3 regions of the Pantoea sp. CFCC18177 genome follow, and region 3 is predicted to be linked to each of the others. Evidence: predicted binding sites of a transcription regulator. Region 3 holds the regulator's gene; each other region holds the start of a gene.
What was found. The regulator PhoB, encoded in region 3, activates phosphate uptake and scavenging genes when phosphate is short. The targets are predictions, from matches to a motif close to CTGTCATAAAACTGNCNNAT.

Region 1: the regulator PhoB is predicted to act here: its motif matches at 1,493-1,512, upstream of pstS (phosphate ABC transporter substrate-binding protein PstS).
Region 2: the regulator PhoB is predicted to act here: its motif matches at 2,218-2,237, upstream of opgB (phosphatidylglycerol--membrane-oligosaccharide glycerophosphotransferase).

What each region holds. Positions count from the first base shown of each region.
Region 1 is NZ_JBNBPL010000038.1:3,918-8,164, reverse strand. Features, by position in the region: gene glmS (glutamine--fructose-6-phosphate transaminase (isomerizing)) at 1-1,412, shown strand, start outside; gene pstS (phosphate ABC transporter substrate-binding protein PstS) at 1,590-2,633, shown strand; gene pstC (phosphate ABC transporter permease PstC) at 2,724-3,686, shown strand; gene pstA (phosphate ABC transporter permease PstA) at 3,683-4,247, shown strand, end outside.
Region 2 is NZ_JBNBPL010000007.1:192,919-197,165, reverse strand. Features, by position in the region: gene ACPUC8_RS09865 (glycosyltransferase family 32 protein) at 1-696, shown strand, start outside; gene ACPUC8_RS09860 (LysR family transcriptional regulator) at 670-1,593, opposite strand; gene ACPUC8_RS09855 (tautomerase family protein) at 1,714-2,103, shown strand; gene opgB (phosphatidylglycerol--membrane-oligosaccharide glycerophosphotransferase) at 2,318-4,247, shown strand, end outside.
Region 3 is NZ_JBNBPL010000015.1:5,185-9,431, reverse strand. Features, by position in the region: gene ACPUC8_RS15805 (AAA family ATPase) at 1-443, opposite strand, end outside; gene sbcD (exonuclease subunit SbcD) at 440-1,651, opposite strand; gene phoB (phosphate response regulator transcription factor PhoB) at 1,849-2,538, shown strand; gene phoR (phosphate regulon sensor histidine kinase PhoR) at 2,554-3,867, shown strand; gene ACPUC8_RS15785 (PstS family phosphate ABC transporter substrate-binding protein) at 3,886-4,247, shown strand, end outside.

The DNA.
Region 1 (4,247 bases), on a different contig from region 3:
GCACATTGCGCGAAGTGGTGTTGCGCGTTATTCCGCAACTGCGCGGTGCCTATGGCATGGTGATCATGGACAGCCGCGATCCCTCTGTGCTGGTGGCCGCCCGTTCCGGCAGCCCGCTGGTGATTGGCCGCGGCGTGGGTGAAAACTTTATCGCCTCCGATCAGCTGGCCCTGCTGCCGGTGACCCGCCGCTTTATGTATCTGGAAGAGGGCGATATCGCCGAGATTACCCGCCGCGAAGTCACCATTATCGATCGTGATGGTAAACCCGCGAAGCGCGCGGAAATCGAATCCACTGCGCAGTACGATGCCGGTGATAAAGGCGCCTATCGCCACTACATGCAGAAAGAGATCTACGAGCAGCCAAACGCGATTAAAAACACCATCACCGGTCGTTTTAATCACGGGCAAATCGATCTCAGCGAACTGGGTGCCAATGCCGAAGCGTTGCTGAGCCAGGTTGAGCACATCCAGATTATCGCCTGCGGCACCTCATATAACTCCGGGATGGTGTCACGTTACTGGTTCGAGTCGCTGGCCAACATCCCTTGCGATGTAGAGATCGCCTCTGAATTCCGCTACCGCAAATCCGCCGTGCGTAAAAACAGCCTGCTGATCACCCTGTCGCAATCGGGTGAGACGGCTGACACGCTGGCTGCCCTGCGCCTGTCGAAAGAGTTGGGTTATCTTGGCTCGCTGGCTATCTGTAACGTTGCCGGTTCTTCACTGGTGCGTGAATCGGATCTGGCGCTGATGACCAAAGCCGGTACTGAAATCGGTGTCGCCTCGACCAAAGCATTTACCACGCAGCTGGTGGTGTTGCTGATGCTGGTGGCGAAACTTGGCCGACTGCACGGCATGAAGCCGGAAACCGAGCATGAGATTGTGCATGCGCTGCAGGCATTGCCGAGCCGTATCGAGCAGATGCTGGCACAGGATAAGGTGATTGAGAGCCTGGCTGAAGGATTCTCCGACAAGCATCACGCGCTGTTCCTTGGCCGTGGCGATCAGTACCCAATCGCCATGGAAGGCGCGCTGAAGCTGAAAGAGATCTCCTATATTCATGCTGAAGCCTACGCGGCCGGAGAGCTGAAACACGGCCCGCTGGCGCTGATTGATGCCGATATGCCGGTGATCGTCGTTGCACCGAATAACGAGCTGCTGGAGAAGCTGAAATCCAACATTGAAGAGGTACGCGCACGCGGCGGTCTGCTGTATGTGTTTGCCGATCAGGATGCCGGCTTTACGGACAGTGATGGCATGAAAATTATCTCTCTGCCGCACGTTGAAGAAGTGATTGCACCGATCTTCTATACCGTTCCTTTGCAGCTGCTTTCATATCATGTTGCGCTGATCAAAGGCACCGACGTTGACCAGCCGCGTAACCTGGCGAAATCGGTTACCGTTGAATAATCAGTAAAAAGAGCGGGTCTGCAATGGGCCCGCTTGCTTTTTAAACGATGTCATATAACTGTCATATTTCGTACATTTCACTGTCATCAAACTGTCCTATTTTCCCTCCAGCAGCAATCACTGACTCCAACTAAAATGGCATTGAGCCTGATTTTTTTTAAATCCCCTGGAGGGAACATGACACTGATGCGTACATCCGTAGCCCGAATCCTCGCCGCCACCTTCGCAGTAAGCGCGGTATCTGCTTTTGCAGCCACCGATCTGACTGGCGCTGGCGGTACATTCCCGGCACCGGTTTATGCCAAGTGGGCAGCAGAATACCAGCAAGCCACCGGTAGCAAAATCAACTATCAGGGTATTGGTTCTTCAGGCGGCGTGAAGCAGATCATCGCTAAAACCGTTGATTTCGGTGCGTCTGATGCGCCGATGGCTGATGCCGATCTGGAAAAAAATGGTCTGTTCCAGTTCCCTACCGTTATCGGTGGTGTGGTGCTGGCCGTTAACATCCCAGGTGTGAAATCAGGTGAATTGACCCTCGACGGCAAAACTGTGGGTGACATCTACCTGGGTAACATCAAAAAGTGGAACGACCCGGCGATCACTAAACTGAACCCAGGTGTGAAACTGCCAGACACCAACATCAACGTGGTTCGCCGTGCTGATGGTTCAGGTACTTCTTTCGTGTTCACCAGCTACCTGTCTAAAGTTAACTCAGACTGGAACAGCAAAATTGGTAAAGGCAACACCGTTAACTGGCCAACCGGTCTGGGCGGTAAAGGTAACGATGGCGTTGCAGCCTTCGTACAGCGCCTGCCGGGTTCAATTGGCTACGTAGAATATGCGTATGCTAAGCAGAACAACCTGACTTATACCAAACTGGTTGATGCAGACGGCAAATCAGTTGCACCAAGCGAAGCCAGCTTTGCGAATGCAGCGAAAGGCGCAAACTGGAGCGAATCTTTCGCTCAAGACCTGACCTTCCAGAAAGGCAACGACGCATGGCCGATCACCTCAACCACATTCATCCTGATTTACAAAGATCAGGCGAATGCTGAGAAGGGTGCTGAAGTGCTGAAGTTCTTCGACTGGGCTTACAAAGGCGGCAGCAAAACTGCAACCTCACTGGACTACGCTGCACTGCCAGAAAGCGTGGCTAACCAGATTCGTACTGCCTGGAAAGCGAACATCAAAGACAGCGCCGGCAAAGCGATTTACAAGTAAGCGAATGACCCGGTCAGCCCACCTGGCTGACCCACCCCGATGGGCGGCATTTTATGCCGCCCTGAACTTCCTCTGAGAACCGAGAAACTTATGGCTGCCACTAAGCCGACGTTCAAAGCCCCAGGTAAACAAGGTGACATGATTTTTGGCGCGCTGGTGAAACTTTCCGCGCTTATCGTGTTGTTGTTGATGGGTGGCATTATCGTCTCCCTGATTTTCTCCTCTTGGCCAAGCATCCAGAAATTTGGTTTTTCCTTCTTATGGACCAAAACCTGGGATGCGCCAAATGAACAATTTGGTGCGCTGGTACCGATTTACGGCACCCTCGTCACCTCACTTATTGCCCTGATCATCGCTGTGCCGGTGAGCTTCGGTATTGCGCTGTTCCTGACGGAACTGGCGCCCAACTGGTTACGTCGCCCGCTGGGCACGGCAATTGAGCTGCTGGCCGCGATCCCCAGTATCGTTTACGGCATGTGGGGCCTGTTTATCTTCGCCCCGCTGTTCGCTGAGTACTTCCAGACACCGGTCGGCAACATCATGTCGAACATTCCGTTTGTGGGTGCCCTGTTCTCAGGCCCGGCATTCGGTATCGGTATCCTGGCCGCCGGCGTGATCCTCGCCATCATGATCATTCCGTACATTGCATCGGTGATGCGTGATGTGTTTGAGCAGACGCCGGTGATGATGAAAGAGTCCGCCTACGGCATTGGTTGCACTACGTGGGAAGTGATCTGGCGCATCGTGCTGCCGTTCACCAAAAACGGGGTCATCGGTGGTGTGATGCTTGGCTTAGGTCGTGCACTGGGTGAAACCATGGCCGTAACCTTTATCATCGGTAACACTTACCAGCTCGACAGCGCCTCGCTGTTTATGCCGGGCAACAGTATTACCTCCGCGCTGGCGAACGAGTTTGCAGAAGCCGAATCGGGCGTTCACGTAGCGGCACTGATGGAACTGGGTCTGATCCTGTTCGTGATTACCTTTATCGTGCTGGCGATCTCCAAACTGATGATCCTGCGTCTGGCGAAGAGTGAAGGAGCCCGTTCATGACCGCTATCGAAATGCACGCACGTGCTGAGCTGGAAGCGTCGCGTCGTAAAATGCAGGCGCGACGCAGCGCCAAGAATAAAGTTGCCCTGACGTTATCCATGCTGACCATGGCCTTCGGCCTGTTCTGGCTGATTTGGATTTTGTTCACTACCGTCACCAAAGGTATTGATGGCCTGAGCTGGTCGTTATTTACAGAATCAACGCCGCCACCGAACACCGCAGGCGGTGGTTTAGCCAACGCCCTGGCCGGCAGTGGATTACTGATTCTGTGGTCAACGGTGATTGGTACGCCGCTGGGGATCATGGCAGGCATCTATCTGGCTGAATATGGCCGCAAGCACTGGTTAGCGGAAGTGATTCGCTTCATCAACGACATCCTGTTGTCAGCGCCCTCGATTGTGGTCGGTTTGTTCGTTTACACCATCGTGGTTGCGCAGATGCAGCACTTCTCTGGCTGGGCGGGCGTAGTGGCACTGGCACTTTTGCAGATTCCAATCGTTATCCGTACGTCAGAAAACATGCTGCGTCTGGTGCCAGACAGCATGCGTGAAGCGGCTTATG
Region 2 (4,247 bases), on a different contig from region 3:
GATTTTATTTTCACTTCAACGCAATTAAGCAAACAGCAGAAAAGCGAAGTCATTCGTCTGGAGCTGTTATTACGCTACGGCGGCATTGCCATTGATTGCAGCACACTGTTATTTGAAGATCTCTCTTGGGTGCATCGTGCACATCAAGAGCGCCGTATGGATGTGATTGGTTACTATCGCGAAATTTCCACCGTCAACTATCTGGCTCCGGTGATTGAAAACTGGTTCCTCGCTGCTGCACCTAACAATCCGTTTATTCGCGAATGGCAGAAGCAGTACGCACCAATCAAGAACCTTGGCGAGCAAAACTACTTCAACGAACTCGCAAAGCGCGATGACTATGCGTTGCTGACTCAAAAAATTGAGCAGCCCCAACAGCAGCTGGGTTCACTGGCGCAACAAGCGGCCATGCGCGAATATCGTCGCGTGAACCTCTATCTGCGTAAATGTGAAGCCAACGCCTATTATTATCAACGCCTGAGCGGCTGGAAAAGTGAAGCCTTTGCCCATGCGGTGCTATTCAACCAACGCCCAATGACACCGCCGCCGGTGATCAAATTGAGCGGCAATGAGCAACTGCATCTCGACTTTAACCTGCGCTTAGGTAATTACAACCGCAGTAGTTTGTTAGGTGAGATGATGCAACCGCAGGCCACTGTTGCACTGGCTTCAGCCATCAACAAAGCGCGCGCGTAGCCAATGGACAAAGGTGGTGACCGCCCGTGGCACTTGTGCGGCATACGGGCGCACCACCCATAAGCGATCGGCGAAAGCATCCACCGTTTGCCACTGCGGCAGAACGTGTGAAAGCGTCCCTGCGGATAACGCGGCGGTCGCGCTGAAATCCGGCAGCATGGCGATACCGAGTCCTTGCAGCGCGGCATCGCGAATCGACTCGCTATTATTGGTGGCAAAATTCCCCTGAATCTTCACCTGTACGGTCTCGCTTCCCCCGTTAAAAGGACGGAAACGCCACTGCGGTGATTCCAGCCCGCGCGGATAGTACAAACAGTTATGCTGCTGGAGTGCCTCGGGTGTCTGCGGTACGCCATTTTGTGCCAGATAAGCGGGCGAGGCCACCAGCAAAGCTTTCGTCTCACACAGCGGCAAAGCCACATGGGTTTCCGGCAATGTCTGGCTGTGACGAATCGCCAGGTCAAACCCTTCACTGCCGAGCGAGACCAAACGATCGGTCACGTCCAGTTGCAGGCGTACCTGAGGATATTCTCTGAGGAAATCGCCGATAATCGGCACCAACTGCTGGCGGGCAAACGCCACGGGCGCACTCACTCGCACCATACCCCTTACCGGCCCGGCTGCATCACGCACGCTGAAAAAGCTTTGTGCAATGCGCGCAAAAGGGTCACGCAATTCATCCACCAGTTTTTCACCGGCTGAGGTCAACCGCACGCTACGCGTGGTGCGCTGCACCAGCGAAACGCCCGCCATCTCTTCCAGCTCTTTAATTTTTTGACTCATGGCTGCTTTGCTGACGTCTAATCGTTCAGCTGCACGAGTAAAACTGCCCAACTCGGCTAATACGGTGAGCCAATGTAAATGCACCCAGAGGGCATCAGTTTTGATTTCTTTCATCGGGATTGTTCAAAATAATAAATAATCATTTCAACCAGCACGCTTTTTCTTTCCTGCAGCAAGCGGCAGCATAGAGCCACATCCTACTCTTATCTTGTGAGCAAAAACGAGGGTTTATTTATGCCGTTATTGACATTTGACATCATTCAGGGCCGTTCAGAATCAGAGATCCGCACCTTACTCGACGCCGCGCATCGCGCCGTGCTGACAGCGTTTAAAGTGCCCGCGCGCGACCGCTATCAGATTGTTCATGAAAACAAAAGCTACCAAATGGTATTCCAGGACACCGGCCTGGGATTTGAACGCACCGATAACCTGGTGATGGTACGGGTTTATACCAGCCCGAGAAGTGAAGAACAGAAATCGTTGTTCATGGCAGAGTTAGCACGCGAGCTTTTAGAAAATTGTGGCGTAAAGGGCACCGATCTGATGATTAGTTTTATCACCAACAGCAAAGGCGACTGGAGCTTCGCTGACGGTGAAGCGCAGTATCTGACTGGCAAACTCTAATCTCCCCTCCCTTCCCTCGCTGGCAGCCTCGGTGACGTTGCTGCCAGGTAAAACCATAGTCAGCCTAAACCCGCATTAAACGAATCGGAATGCGCCGCACAAATCTGTTTGGTTATGTTGCAGCCCTGTGACAGCCCAGATAGATTGACGCATAACCCCCAAAGAGGGCCGTGGGCGCAAGGATTGCGTCACTCTTCAATGTGAGGATCTGATCTTGTCCGAGATAGTTTCGGTTGTTCTCTTTTTGGCTGCAATCGCCGTTTACTCCTACAAAGCCGGGCGAAATAAATTCTGGTTTATCTTGATCTTACTGTTGTTAACACTGTTTATCGTGCTTAACGCCACGCTTTACGCCAGCAATTATTTTACTGGCGACGGCATTACCGATGCAGTGCTTTACACCTTAACCAACAGTTTGACCGGAGCAGGTGTCAGCAAATATGTGGTGCCCGCCATTGGATTAATCATTGGCCTGTTCCTGCTGTTTTGCCTGCTTTCCTGGCTGCTGCGCCGCCGAAAACGACCGCATCATTTGGGTTGGAGTCTCCTGGCCATTGCCTGTGCCGCCGGTTCAGTGCAAACCACACCTGCTTTTCGTCAGGTGAAGGATCTTATTGCCTCGCATACGCAGCAGGCAGACACTGACTTCGATGATTATTATAAAACGCCCAAAAAAGTCATCTCCGAGCCCAAGCTCAACCTGGTGTATATCTACGGTGAAAGCCTCGAGCGTACCTACTTTGATCAGCAGGCCTTCCCCGGCCTGGCACCTGAGCTCAGTCGTGAGAAAGATCAGAGCATCGACTTCAGCGAGACCGAGCAGCTTCCTGGTACGGATTACACCATTGCCGGTATGGTCGCTTCACAATGTGGCATTCCGTTGTTTGCGCCTTTTGATGGTAATGCGTCGGCTTCGCTCTCCAGCTTCTATCCACAGAACATCTGTCTGGGTGACATCCTGAAGAATTCCGGTTATGAAAACTGGTTTATTCAGGGGGCCGACCTGCGCTTCGCCGGAAAAGATACCTTCCTGAAATCACACGGGTTCTCCCCCGCGAATATGTACGGTTCGCAGGAGCTGCAAAGCCGCGTGGCCGATCCCAGTTATCGCAACAACTGGGGCTACTACGATGACACAGTGATGGACGAAGTGTTCGAGAAGTATCAGGAGCTGTCACGTCAGCAGAAGCGCTTTGCTCTGTTTACACTCACGGTGGATACCCATCATCCCGATGGTTTTATCTCTCGTAGCTGTCAACGAAAAAGCTACAGCTATGACGGCAAACCAAACCAATCCTTTAGCGCAGTGGCGTGTTCGCAGGAGCATGTCGCGCGTTTGATCGAGCGTATCAAAGCCTCACCCTGGTTTAAAAATACCATCATCGTCGTGAGCTCCGATCATCTGGCGATGAACAACACCGCGCACCAATACCTGATTAAACAGCCACGCCGTGACCTGTTTATGGTTATCCGAGGCGATCAACCTCAGGCAGAAGTGTTAACGGGCAAACGCAGCACCCTGGATAATGGCGCCACGGTGCTGGATATCATGGGCGGTGATAATGCCATTGGTCTGGGCCGCAGTGGGTTATCTTCAACCTCTCTGTCGACCCAATTCCAGGACATGACACAGAAGGTCACTGCGTGGAAAGCTGACATCATTCAGTTGTGGAATTTCCCGAAAAAACTGGATGCCTTTACCATCGATCAGCAAAAAAACACCTTCAGTTTCTCCGGTTCAACCTTCAAATTGCCGATTCTGTTTCGCGTGGGCAGCGATCGTGTTGAGCCGCTGCCCGAGGGGGAATATTCGGCACCGCTGCGTTTCCAGCTGGCCGATTTCACCTCTTCCGATAAATTCGTCTGGGTCGATCGCTGCTTTAAAATGGCACGTTTGTGGCAACCAGATTTAGCGCTGTCTACCGACCTCTGCCTTGCGATGGGTCAGATGGGTGCGCATCCCACCGTCACGCGCATAGATAAACCGCTGTGGAAGGGCAAAGCCAGTTTCCCGAAAGCCGAAGTCAGTGCTGCGACCTATCAACTTAATGAACAGCAGATACGCATTGAGGACAATGCCATTCGCTACCAGGCAGACAGTTTCTTACTAACCGTACCGGGCGCACCTGAGGGCGTGAAGAGCT
Region 3 (4,247 bases):
GTAAAGCGCGCGAAATCCAGCCCGGAGAGGGTTTCAATCGCTTTGAGTTTGTCACCGACTTTATCGGCAACAATTTGGTTATCAGCCACGCGGGCCAGTTCGACACGCGGCGCCTGCAATTTGCCATCGGCCAGGCCACGTGCGCGGTTTTGGCTCCAGAACGCGCGCCAGGCTTCACCTTTGATTTCAAACTCCACTTCAGCCAGGCACTCTGCGGTATCACGGGTGATCAATTCATTTTGCGTCTGCGATAGCACGCCGAGGCGTGGCGTCTGGTGATACAACGCCAGACAAATCGCATCCAGCAGCGTGGTTTTTCCTGCGCCGGTGGCGCCGGTAATGGCAAACAAACCGTTACTGGCAAAGGGCTCGCGGCGGAAATCAATAAACCACTCACCGCGCAGCGCATTGAGATTCTTAAAGCGTAACGTCAGAATTTTCATGCGGACGGGTTCTCCAGCGCGGCGAGGGTGGTGCGAAACAGTTGGGTGAGTTGATCGGCTTGTTCGGCATCCAGCTGATCTTCCTGCGCCAGACGGCGGGCAAACACCTCTTCTACTTTCAGCTCGCTCAGGGTTTCGTTGTCCATGCGTGCCAGGCTGCGCTGGCGCTGCTCACGGCTACGTCGTACCAGCAGCACTTCCACGGGCAGCGCTTCGGTGAGCTGTTCGACGCGACGCTGCAGGTCGCTAAGGTACTCTTGCGTGGTGATTTCAATATCCAGCCAGACCGGTTTTTCGCCATCGCCCTCATTGAATTGCGTCAGCTGTTGCTCAATTTCCGCCATCGATCCTTTGAGCATCTGCATCGGCTGGAACAGCGGAATGGTGAGCGGGGTAACGGCGTCTAACTGGCGGCTGAAATCCAGCAGGAACACACTCTTATCGCGGCCCAGTTCATCAAAACTGAGTGGGATCGGTGAACCGCTGTAGCGGATATGCTCGCTATCGGCGATACGTTGCGCCCGATGGATATGGCCAAGCGCGATGTAATCCGCAGGGGGAAAAGCCTGCGCCGGGAAGGCATCCAGCGTGCCGATATAGATATCGCGTACCGAGTCGCTTTTGGTGACCCCCACCGTGGTGAGGTGCCCGGTGGCGATGATCGGCAGTGGCTGATCGCCACGCTGCGTGAGGGCTGCCGCGTAACACTGCTGGTAGTGCTGCTCTATCGCCTCCAGCAATGAGATTTGCTTTTCACGGCCTGATTGCCCGGCCTGACTACGCAGAATATCCCGTGGACGAAGATAAGGGATGGCGCACAGTAGCGCGCCCGGCGTGCCATCACGCTGATGCAGCGTCAGCACCTGCTGCTCGCCTTGTGGCGTGGCGCTGGTGATCACGCGGGTATTCAGGCAGGCAAGGAGTTCACGCGATTCATTGAGGGTGGCAACGGAATCATGGTTTCCTGCCAACACCACCAACTGACACCCAGTGGGCTGCAATGCCACCACAAAGCGGTTAAACATTTCACGCGCATAACTGGGTGGCGAACCGGTATCAAACAGGTCTCCGGCGACGATGAGTGCATCGACTTGATGCTGCTGGATCTGGTCCAGTAGCCACTCAAGGAAGGCCTGATGCTCTGCCGCGCGGCTTTTACTGTAAAAGAACTGACCGAGATGCCAATCCGCCGTGTGTATGATGCGCATGAAAACTCCGTGCTTAGTTAAGCGAGCGAGAAGTATAACCTCTTCAGATCGCAAAGAAAAAAAAGCGCTAATCGTTGTCACATTTCTGTTTTTTAACTATTTATCATAGGTCGGGTTTTTCATAAAAGTGTCATAAAACTGACGCATAATGACGCCGCAAATCCCCGTGACAAGCCGTCACAACAGCAGGAGTTATAATGGCTAAGCGCATTTTGGTTGTGGAAGACGAAGCTCCCATCCGTGAAATGTTATGTTTCGTGCTGGAACAGAATGATTACCAGCCTATTGAGGCCGAAGACTACGACAGCGCGATTGGTAAGCTGATCGAGCCGTGGCCTGATTTGATTCTGCTGGACTGGATGTTGCCGGGTGGCAGCGGTATTCAGTTTATTAAACATTTGAAACGTGAAGCGATGACGCGCGATATCCCGGTGATGATGCTGACGGCGCGTGGTGAAGAAGAGGATCGCGTACGCGGTCTGGAAGTGGGCGCGGATGACTACATCACCAAGCCTTTCTCACCGAAAGAGCTGATGGCGCGTATCAAGGCGGTGATGCGTCGTATCTCGCCGATGGCAGTGGAAGAGGTGATTGAGATGCAGGGCTTGAGCCTGGATCCCTCCTCACACCGTGTGATGGCCGAGAGCACCCCGCTGGAAATGGGCCCAACGGAATATAAATTACTGCACTTCTTTATGACGCATCCAGAGCGTGTATACAGCCGTGAGCAGCTGTTAAACCACGTTTGGGGCACCAACGTGTACGTCGAAGATCGTACGGTTGATGTGCATATCCGTCGTTTACGTAAAGCTTTGGAAGTTTCTGGTCACGATCGCATGGTTCAAACCGTACGCGGAACAGGGTATCGTTTCTCTGCCCGCTACTAAACGGAGTCTTTTACCGTGCTGGAACGACTCTCCTGGAAGAGATTAATGACCGAGCTGGCGCTGGTCTGCTTGCCTGCGCTGGTGCTGGGTCTGTTGTTCGGTTATCTGCCCTGGCTGCTGCTGATTGCCGTATCCAGCGTGCTGTTTTGGCACTTCAGAAACCTGATGCGTCTGTCGCACTGGTTGTGGGTTGATCGCTCCATGACGCCGCCTTCCGGGCGCGGCAGTTGGGAGCCGCTGTTTTACGGTCTGTACCAGATGCAACTGCGTAACCGACGTCGCCGTCGTGAACTCGGTAATCTGATTAAGCGTTTTCGCAGCGGTGCGGAATCGCTCCCCGATGCGGTGGTGTTGACCACCGAAGAGGGCACGATTTTCTGGTGTAACGGACTGGCTCAACAGCATTTGGGCTTGCGCTGGCCGGAGGATAACGGTCAGAACATCCTCAATTTGCTGCGCTATCCTGAGTTTTCTCGCTATATCCGTCAGCGCGATTTTAATAAGCCACTGACGCTGGTGCTTAACAACCAGCATCATATGGAATTCCGCGTGATGCCCTACAGTGAAGGGCAGTGGCTGATGGTGGCGCGTGATGTGACCCAGATGCACCAGTTGGAAGGCGCGCGGCGTAACTTCTTCGCTAACGTCAGCCACGAACTGCGCACCCCGTTAACGGTGTTGCAGGGGTATCTGGAGATGATGGACGATGCGACGATGAACGAGCGCACGCGTGGCAAAGCATTGCACACCATGCAGGAACAGACGCGTCGTATGGATAGCCTGGTGAAACAATTACTGACGCTGTCGCGTATCGAAGCGGCACCGGCCATCGATTTGAAAGAAACCGTGGATGTGCCAGGTATGCTGCTGTTGTTGCAGCGTGAGGCAGAAACCCTGAGCCAGGGCCGTCACAGTATCCATTTCCACACCGATCCGCATCTCAAAGTGTTTGGTAATGATGAGCAACTGCGGAGTGCCATTTCCAATTTGGTCTACAACGCGGTGAATCACACGCCAGATGGCACGCGTCTCGACATCAGCTGGCTGCGCACGAAAGAGGGCGCGCAGTTTAAGGTCTGTGATAACGGGCCGGGGATCAGTGAAGAGCATTTGCCACGCCTGACAGAGCGCTTCTATCGGGTGGATAAAGCCCGCTCACGCGCCACAGGTGGTAGTGGGCTGGGGCTGGCGATCGTGAAACATGCGTTAAGCCATCACAATGCGCGGCTGGAGATCACCAGTATCCCGCATCAGGAAACCTGTTTTAGTTTTCTTCTGCCGCCACGGTTGATTGTGGCAAAGGGAATCCGCGAGAATGTGGCGCAGTAAACGCCACCGGATAACCTGATGAAATCGCTGTTGCTGTTCACTTTGCTGTTGTGCTCTGCGCTGGCGCAGGGCCAACAAACCATGCTCACCGGCAATTTGAGCAGCGTGGGTTCTGATACCCTCGGCTATCTGATGACGCTGTGGGGCGAGGATTTTAGCCGTCAGTCACCTGGCGTTAACGTTCAGGTACAGGCGGCGGGCTCCTCCACCGCGCCCACCGCGCTGGCGGCCGGTGCCGCCCAGTTGGGGGCGATGAGCCGCCCGATGCAGATTGATGAGCGCCAACTGTTCACCACGCGCTATGGTTATCCTCCATTGGCTGTTCCTGTTGCCATGGATGCGCTGGTGGTGGTGGTGAATCAGGACAACCCGCTGCCCGA